DNA from 2 places in the Egbenema bharatensis FJBBOT/2019 genome. Region 2 is predicted to be linked to the other one. Evidence: riboswitches for the same ligand, from Rfam matches in the RefSeq annotation. Region 2 holds a riboswitch; the other holds the start of a gene.
The links. A riboswitch is a leader RNA that binds a small molecule or an ion and turns the genes downstream of it on or off. The one in region 2 is predicted to bind cobalamin.

Region 1 (4,587 bases), 1.6 Mb from region 2:
ATGAAGGCTCGGAAAGGGAGTGGGGAGTAGGGAGTAGTAAATCGGGGAGTAGGGAGTAAGGAGTAAATATTTTCCCCATTCCCCAATTTACAGCTTAATGAAAAGATGGACTATGACGAATCAGATCCATAAATTCCTGACGAGTTCTGGCATCATCGGCAAACACACCCTGCATTGAGCTAGTCACTGTCCAGGAACCGGGCTTTTGTACACCCCGCATCACCATACACATATGACTGGCTTCCACCACAACGGCAACCCCCTGGGGTTTGAGTAAGCCTTGCAGAGCATCCGCAATCTGTTGCGTCAGACGTTCCTGGACTTGCAGACGACGGGCATACATTTCGCAGATACGAGCAATTTTGGATAAACCAATCACTTTGCCATTAGGAATATAGGCAACGTGGGCACGTCCCAAAATTGGCAGAATGTGGTGTTCGCAGGAGCTAAACAGGTCAATATCTCGCACCAACACCATTTCATTGGCATCTTCGTGGAATACGGCTCCGTTGAGCAACTCGTCCAGGGATTGTTGGTAGCCAGAGGTCAGGAATTTGAGGGCTTTGACCACTCGTTTAGGCGTGTCACGCAACCCTTCGCGATCGGGGTCTTCACCCATGCCTAACAGCAATGTCCGAACCGCTTGCTGCATTTCAGCTTCGGAAACAGGAGATTTGGATTCTGTAATAACCGATTGCTTGCGGATATCGTCGGGTGAAATAGATAACGTCATGAGTGAATTTAGGTTAGGTGATTATCAACCGTGACAGAAAGGGGGGGCTATTGCATCCCCTCTCTCAGCAGACGGTTGCACTGCTGAAAGACTCGCTAATAGGCAAGACAATCCGCTAAATGCTGCCGTAGCGTGTCAGCGTTTAGATTGCGCCCGATAAAGACTAGTTGGTTCTTAGGAGCACTCCGCCACTCTTCGCCTTGCAGGTCAAAGCGAGGACCGCTGAGTTGAAAGACGTTGCGTAAGTCGCTTTCTTTGAACCAGAGGATGCCTTTGGCTCGAAATACCTCTTTGGGTAACTGTTCTTGCAGGAAGATTTCAAACTTTTTCACCTTAAAGGGCCGATCGCTCTCAAATGCGATCGACACAAACCCATCATTATCCAGGTGGGCAGAGTGGTGATGGTGATGCTCATGGGGATGATGATGCTGGTCATGATCGTGGTGATCTTGCTGGTCATGATCATGATCGTGGTCGTGACTATTGGCATGATCGTGGGTGTGATCATGGGGGTGATCGTGAGCGTGATCATGGGCGTGATCATGGCGATCGCGCTGAGTTTGCTCAATTTCATCCTGAACTAAATCTGCATAGGCTTCTGGGTTGTTATAGCCGACATCTAAAATCAACGGCAGGGGTACCTTTCCATACTGGCTATGTAGGATTCTGGCACCTTCTTTGACGGTACTAATATAAGCTTCCAGGTTTTGGATCTGATCTGGATCTGCCAGATCGGTTTTGTTCAAAATGGTGACATCTCCATAGGCAATTTGCTTAAAAGCCGCTTCGCTGTCAAAGTGTTCCGGCGTAAAGGTCTCGGCATCAACAACGGTGATAATTGAATCGAGTCGGGTCAAATCGCGTAATTCGGTGCCCAGGAAGGTCAGGATGATCGGCAAGGGATCAGCAACTCCGGTGGTTTCAATCACCATGTAATCAACAGAATCATCCCGTTCTAATACCCGATAAACGGCATCCACCAATCCATCATTAATGGTGCAACAAATACAGCCATTACTCAGTTCCACCATATCGTCATCGGTCGCTACCAGTAGTTGGCTATCAATATTGATGTCACCAAATTCATTCACCAGAACGGCTACTTTCAAATCCTGACGGTTGCTCAGAATTTGATTGAGGAGTGTTGTTTTGCCACTCCCTAAGAACCCCGTGATAATGGTGACGGGCATTCCTCGCTTAGGAATTCCCAACGATGCGCTTTGTGTTTCGTTAATCGTACCAGTCATTTCAATCCTCCTGGATAAAGCGGTTTATCGATCGGATGTAATATTGCTGCGAATTGCGGGCAAAATCTGATCCGTTTTTGGGTTAAAACTTAGTGATTAAAATGGTCATTCTCTTCTTTAATTCAGGGAGGAAGCGTTGGCAGATTGAAAGGTTGCTACCTGAGCTTGCATGAATCTGAAGATGTTGTAAAACCCATTGCTGCGGGAGGGCGTGAGGCTGATATCCAGTCCCGTTTGCTGAATAAAGTCTGGAGTTAACTGGAGAATTTCATCAGGGGTGAGTCCATTCAGTCCCTCGATCAGTAAACCTGCCAGCCCCTTTGTGATTTGGGCATCTGAGGTGCCGCGAAACGTGACCTTACCATCGTGGAGATCGGCTTTGATGTAGACCTGAGACACACATCCCGGAACCTGATTGGCTGTCACCTGCTCTGTTTCTGGCAAAACTGGCACCCGTTTGGCAAACCAGAGCAAATATTCATACCGACGCTTCGGCTCGGTGATTTGCTGAAACCGCTGAACAATTCGTTCCAGGTTTGGGGGCAGAGGTCGAGAAGCAGGGGGCATGTCGATCTGATCCAGAGGTTAAAATGATAATCATTCTCATAATATAAGATGTGGGTGAAAAATTGAAGCCTTTCTTCGCATGCGATACCAACCCTGTGGCTGATCTACTTCCTACTCAGCACTGAGGCACACTGCTATGGGCAGTTCGCTGATTTAGCTAAACCTGAAATTAATGTGCCATAACACCCTTATCGTGTTATTGTTCAGGTACTGATTCGGTTCTGATGGGGAGCAGCCATCAGACGCAAGGGGGAAAGTGCAGTGTGAATCTGCCGCTGTCCCGCAGCTGTGAGGAGAGGTGTCACTCTCTGAGTCAGAATGCCCGCCGAGTCGTAAACCCGTTACATAACCATCTGCGAGGTACGGATGATGAAGACCATAAGCTTTTGTGATTGGCATTTTGTCGGAATTTTAAGGTTGTAGCGTCCTGAGTTAACGATCTGAGTTGCGCGAAAGGTTGACATTCAGCGAGGCTACGTGAGCAAAGATGGCGAATTGTTTGTGCTGGCAATTACAGCTAGCCTTTTTGCTGTGTCTGGCTACGGGCTGCTTCCCAATCGGGAGACAGTTGTTTTTTCCGTTTTTCCATTTATTTACAGAATTTAGGACGCTACAGCTATGACCCTTCAAACTGCAACGCTGGGATATCCCCGCATTGGCAAAAATCGTGAAGTTAAAAAGGCGTTGGAAGCCTTTTGGAGCAGTAAATCTGATGCAGAAACATTGCTGCAAACCGTTCAAGAGGTTGAATTTGCCAACTGGAAGACGCAACTCGAAGCCGGGATCGATCGCATCGGCATTGGCGACACCACCCTCTACGATCATGTGCTGGATTGGACGGTTCGGCTCGGCTTAATCCCAGAGCGCTTTCAGTCTCTCACCGGACTCGACCAATACTTTGCAATGGCACGCGGCAAGGATGGTATTCCTGCCCTGGAAATGACCAAGTGGTTTGATACCAACTATCACTATCTGGTGCCCGAAATTGCGGCTGATACCCAACCAGAGGCAAACTTTGCTGACTTTTTGGCAACGGTGCAACGAGCAAAAGCCCTCCTGGGTGAACGAGCCGTTCCCATTATCCTTAGTCCCGTTACACTGTTGCGTTTAAGCCGCTTAGAAGGCGATCTATCTGCACATCTGGCAAACCTATTGCCGCTTTATTGTGACTTGATCTTTCAACTCAAAGCCCTGGGTATCGCTGAAGTGCAGGTGCATGAACCGATTTTAGTCACAAGCAGTGCCACGGATCTGAAAGAGGCAATTACTACCACCTATACTCAGTTAGCTCAAATCGGTGTGCCCATTCATCTCGTTACCTACTTTGATGATTTGGGAGCAGACTATCCCTGGGTGATGGACTTACCAGTGGCTGGCATTAGTTTGGACTTCACCCGTGGACGCAATTTGAACCTGTTGCAACAACATGGATTCCCAGCGGATAAACGGTTGGGAGTGGGCATTGTCGATGCACGGAACATCTGGAAAATTCGCCCAGAATCGGTGTTATCAACGCTCGAAACCATTCACGGCATCACACCAAATCTCCGATTGCACCCCTCATCATCCCTGCAATTTGTGCCCTATGATGCGACGCGAGAAACGAAACTACCAGAGCCATTGCGTAATGTCCTGAGCTTTGCCGAACAAAAGCTGGACGAAATAGTAATTCTGGCACAGACGTTAGCTGGGGATGATCCGAGCGACAAATTAGCCTTGGTGCAAACGCAGTGGAACGCCTTTGAGCAGTTCAGTCCTACGAATCCGAAAGTACAAGAGCGACTCCGCAACCTGACGGTTCAGGATCTTGAACGGAGCATGCCTTATAAGCAGCGGAAAGACCTTCAACCCAAATTACTGCCCTTTCCGACAACAACGATTGGATCATTTCCGCAAACGTCGGAGATCCGACAACTGCGGGTAAAGCTGAAGCGGGGTGAAATAACAAAAGCCGAGTACGAAGCGGCGATCGATACTGAAATTGCGAAGTGTATCCAAATCCAGGAAGATGCTGGGCTAGATGTGTTGGTTCATGGTGAA
Region 2 (4,587 bases):
TGATTGGAGCCAGCATGATTTTGTTTGGACTGTGGTTCGCTGGAGATCCGACCCCGTTTCTGTTGGCAACACCTCTGTTTATTACAGTGGCCACCTTGTTTGGGCTAACCATTGGCACACGAGCGACGAGCCAGAATGCAGCAGTTCAGGCCGTAGCCACGATCGGATTTCTGACGGCTTTTTTGCTGTCTGGATTTATCTACCCCTTGAGCAACATTCCCTTTCCCCTATCGATCGTCTCTAACGTGGTTCCGGCTCGTTATTACATTCCCATTATTCGGGATGCCTTTGTGCGAGGAACGGGATGGGTTGGGGTTTGGAGCCACGTGCTAATTCTGATGTTGCTTGGATTTGTGCTGTTTCAGGCGGCCCGGCGAAATCTCAGCAAAATGCAGCTTGGAGACTGATCTAGATATACTCAGGAGTAGTTTGCCTGAGGGCCAGGGCGATGGATGTCTTAGCGGTCTTGAGTTTGGCGATCGCCCCAGGGGTGTTTTGGCTATGGTTTTTCTATCGACGGGACAAACTAGAACCGGAACCAGCCCATCTCATCGCCAGAACTTTTTTTCTGGGGATTCTCGTTGCCTTGCCGATCGTAATTGCTCAAAGCTTTTTCCTGTTTCTGCCCGCTTTTATCCTCTATGCCATTATTGCTCCCATTACCGAAGAGTACGGTAAGTTTGCCGTTGTACGCTACGGCATTTACAACAACGCTGAATTTAATGAGCCGATGGATGGCATTGTCTATGGAGCCGCTTCAGCCCTGGGATTTGCCACGATCGAGAATATTGGCTATTTGTTGGGCAGTTACTTTGCGCCAGAGGAAGCATTGGGGGAAGGGGCTTCAGCCGGGGATGCCGTGTTGTTTCTTTTTATTATGCGATCGCTGCTTTCAGTGCCGGGCCATGCCATCTGGGCCAGCTTTTGGGGCTATGCCCTGGGACGGGCAAAGTTTACCTTTCCTCCATTTCGCGGCAACCGCATGATTCGTGACGGACTGACCCTGGCAATGGTATCCCACGGGTTATTTAACGGCTTGCTGTTGCTTCATCCGGTTCTGGCGTTAGGGGCATTGATCGTGATTGGCGTGGGATGGCGAATGACCTTTCGGCGGATCTCTGCGGCCAGGGCAGCTTCATCCCAGGATCCTGAGTCGTAGGCACTCTTAGGGAATGCAATAACAACCTGGAATTCTTGTGGGGTGGGCATCTTGCCCGCCCAGTCAAAGCAGCAGAACGGTGAACAGGTTATTTATCCAGAGAACGGTGAACAGGTTATTTATCCAGGATTCTGAGTCATAAGTATCAACATCAAGCAATCCTCAAGCAATCTCATCCAATACATCCTTACCCATCCGCGCGTATTTGACCCGCAGGCTGATCCCTAAGGTGAGCTGTTTGAACAGCCAGTACAGGACGGTAAGTCCAATAAACGTGACCATAATCACGGCAATCGGACGGGTGCTGGTCAGATCATTGAGTGTACGAATAACAATCATGTCAGGCTCAGTCACCAGATCCCAGCTATTGAAGCGATGAAACCGTCCTAAATAAATGCCGATCGCGCAGAGTCCGTGGGTTAGCAATTCTGTCCAGAGGGTTAGGTGTTTGTAGCCAATCCGCTTCAGGTAAAAGGCTTGATTGATTAAGCTGACGACATAGGCTTCAAACCCCAGCAAAATGGCGAACATATGCAAGGGAAAGAAAAATAGCGCAATCACCCAGGTGGCAACGAAGCGAGTCCCCCGGATTAAATGAATAATATCGGTTAAAAGGTAGGGGGCATTAGGCAGAAAGGCAAAAAAGACTGCAAATCCAGCCCACCAGAGGAGCGATCGAGATTTGGTTTCGCGGCGATATAGCCAAAAGCTGAGTGCTAAGGGAATAAAAGCGAGAAATAAATTCCAGAGAATCCAGCCGCTATAGACATTTGTAAACGCTGCACGAATGCTCCAATAAATGCCTTCCATACGCACCTGATTAATCTAATTTTGATTCAGTATTCTTCCCAGGGTAGCCTTTTGTCTTGCCAGGACTGGAGAAATTCAGGCGATCTGCCCTATGGCTCACGAAAAATTTGAATAACGTTAAAGTTTGGTTAAAGCCTACGTTAGATTTCCGATACCCGTCCTGCCGATTTGCCCATTGCGGCCAATGCTATCCTCAAGGTATGCAGTTTGTTTCGGCTGCTCCTATCAGCCTTCAGCGATCGACCTATCATGACTTCTTCTCTCAAATCCTCGCAATGGCTTACAACGGGTATGTTGCGGCGAGTGCACCATATTGCACTGCACGTTCAGAATATGGATGCATCCCGCCAGTTCTATGGGCAGCTTTTGGGGCTGCGGGAATTACGTGGTGAGGAAGTGCCTGAAACCTTACGCCAGCAGTTTGAGGTAGGTGAAGTAGCGAATTTTGTCACGCCCGATGGCACCATTATTGATCTGTTCTGGAAGCCGAACCTACTGCCCCCGGATGCCGATCCCGATCGAGAATTTACTCGGGCTGGGCATTTAGCGTTTGACATTGCGCCAGATTTATTCGATCAGGCAGTGGAGATTCTGCAACAAAACCAGATTTCGATCGCCCACGGGCCAGTGCGTCGGCCCACGGGCAGGGGTGTATATTTCTATGACCCAGACGGATTTTTGGTAGAAATTCGCTGCGATCCTGAGTAATTCATCTGGAATCCCCCTACTCCGTATTCCATCAAGAACAGGCGATCGGCTAAGATGACAGGGCAAATGTGAACAGTAGTCAGGCTGGGAAAGCTCGGTGAAAGTCCGACGCTGTGCCGCAACTGTGAAAAAGAAGGGGAGTTTACCTTTTCTTGAGCCAGAACGCCAGCTTGCTGCTTCTTCACTCTATTTCCTGCGACGCACGGGAAAGGAGTTCGTGAACTGCATGACGATTTCTCAAGACCGCCCTTCCCAAAATCAGGTTGCCCATTCCCTGGATGCTCATTCCCTGATTGAAGTTTCCACTACCCAGCTCGATCGCGCCACTGCACCGACTTCCCTGCCTCCGCTTCCCCTCCAGCGTCCCCTATTGCTGATTGGTCATGGCAGTCGGGATGCTGATGGACGGCAAGGATTACTCGATTTTGCGGCAGCTTACCAGGCGTTGGATACTTCCCGTCCTGTGATTCCCTGCTTTTTGGAACTCACAGAACCCACAATTCAGCAAGGCGTGGATCAATGCGTGGAGCAGGGCTATACCGATTTGTCAGCTCTGCCGATTCTGCTGTTTGCTGCTCGTCACAATAAATTTGATGTAACGAATGAACTCGATCGCGCCAAAAAACGTCATCCACACATTACGTTTCACTACGGACGGCATTTTGGCATTACCCCTGGAATTTTAGACCTGTGGCACACTCGTTTAGCAGAGCTGGATCAGCCCCAGTGGAATCCCCACGGCATTTCCCGCGAAGAGACGGTTTTGCTATTCGTCGGTCGTGGCTCCAGCGATCCCGATGCCAATGGTGATGTATTTAAGCTGGCGCGGATGGTTTGGGAAGGCAGCGGCTATCAAACGGTGGAGACTTGCTTTATCGGCATTACCCATCCTCGACTGGAAGAAGGCTTCCGCCGGGCCCGTCTGTACCAGCCCAAGCGAATCATTGTCTTGCCCTATTTTCTATTTACCGGGGCATTGGTGAAAAAAATCTTCAACATCACAGCCCAGCAGCAAGAGCAACACCCTGATATTTCAATGATTTGCTTGCCTGAAATGGGACTGCATCCCCACCTTTTCCAGATTATGCGCGATCGAGAGATTGAAACCCATCTGGGGCAGGTGCAGATGAACTGTGAAATGTGTAAGTTCCGTCTGGCAGCGATCGGGACTGGCGATTCCCATCATGGTCATTCCCACAGCCATGATCACAATCATGATCACAATCACGATCATTCTCATAATCACGCGCACGCTCATGATCACAGCCCTGATCACAATCACAGCGCGATCGATCCCTATGCTGAACCAGAAAAGTACCACCAGCGGATCTGGCAGGTTCCCTAAGGTTCCAATCCCTCAAATCCAGACAAAACTCTTGTGGGGTAGGTATCTTGCCTGCCCATGTAACTGAATCCAGGCAAAACTCTTGTGGGGTGGGCATTTTGCCTGCCCATTCAGCCAGCTTGAGTTGGGGGTATCAAACTTACAGTCACATGACCGATCGCTCACTGGCAGGTAAGATACCTGCGCTACAACAATCAGTCCACCCCTAGAGGCCGATCGTCTCTACATTAGATAAACCCGACTCATCTACCCAGGCAATTTGCTTGATGCGGCGAGACTGGGCAGACTGACGAACGGCTTCTGGATCATTGAGATGACTTAGCTCCACCTCAACCCGAACCAAATGGGCCGAATCCCGAATTTTCTGGGCATGGGCAAAGGCAGCAGCATAGGCTTCCGGCTGGGTGGGAACCACTAACCAATCCGTTTCCGGCGTTTCCAGGGGAAGTTGTCCGGTGGTTAGCAAAACCTGATGCAGTTCTTCAATGTTGAAGGTAAAGCCCACGCCCGGACAGTCCTGCCCCTGAGGATGATAGAGGCTCAACAGTTGGTTGTATCGTCCTCC

Region 1: another riboswitch for cobalamin. It lies ahead of metE (5-methyltetrahydropteroyltriglutamate--homocysteine S-methyltransferase); the one in region 2 lies ahead of ACM1PF_RS27875 (sirohydrochlorin chelatase).

The regions. Positions count from the first base shown of each region.
Region 1 covers NZ_CP182236.1:51,381-55,967, reverse strand. The annotation lists gene ACM1PF_RS00330 (CobW family GTP-binding protein) at 1-2, opposite strand, end outside; gene folE (GTP cyclohydrolase I FolE) at 95-733, opposite strand; gene ACM1PF_RS00320 (CobW family GTP-binding protein) at 829-1,980, opposite strand; gene ACM1PF_RS00315 (SufE family protein) at 2,098-2,547, opposite strand; cobalamin riboswitch at 2,747-2,892, shown strand; gene metE (5-methyltetrahydropteroyltriglutamate--homocysteine S-methyltransferase) at 3,166-4,587, shown strand, end outside.
Region 2 covers NZ_CP182236.1:5,959,246-5,963,832, forward strand. The annotation lists gene ACM1PF_RS27855 (ABC transporter permease) at 1-407, shown strand, start outside; gene ACM1PF_RS27860 (PrsW family intramembrane metalloprotease) at 449-1,159, shown strand; gene ACM1PF_RS27865 (DUF1361 domain-containing protein) at 1,322-1,969, opposite strand; gene ACM1PF_RS27870 (VOC family protein) at 2,219-2,677, shown strand; cobalamin riboswitch at 2,725-2,866, shown strand; gene ACM1PF_RS27875 (sirohydrochlorin chelatase) at 2,904-4,022, shown strand; gene ACM1PF_RS27880 (ATP phosphoribosyltransferase regulatory subunit) at 4,228-4,587, opposite strand, start outside.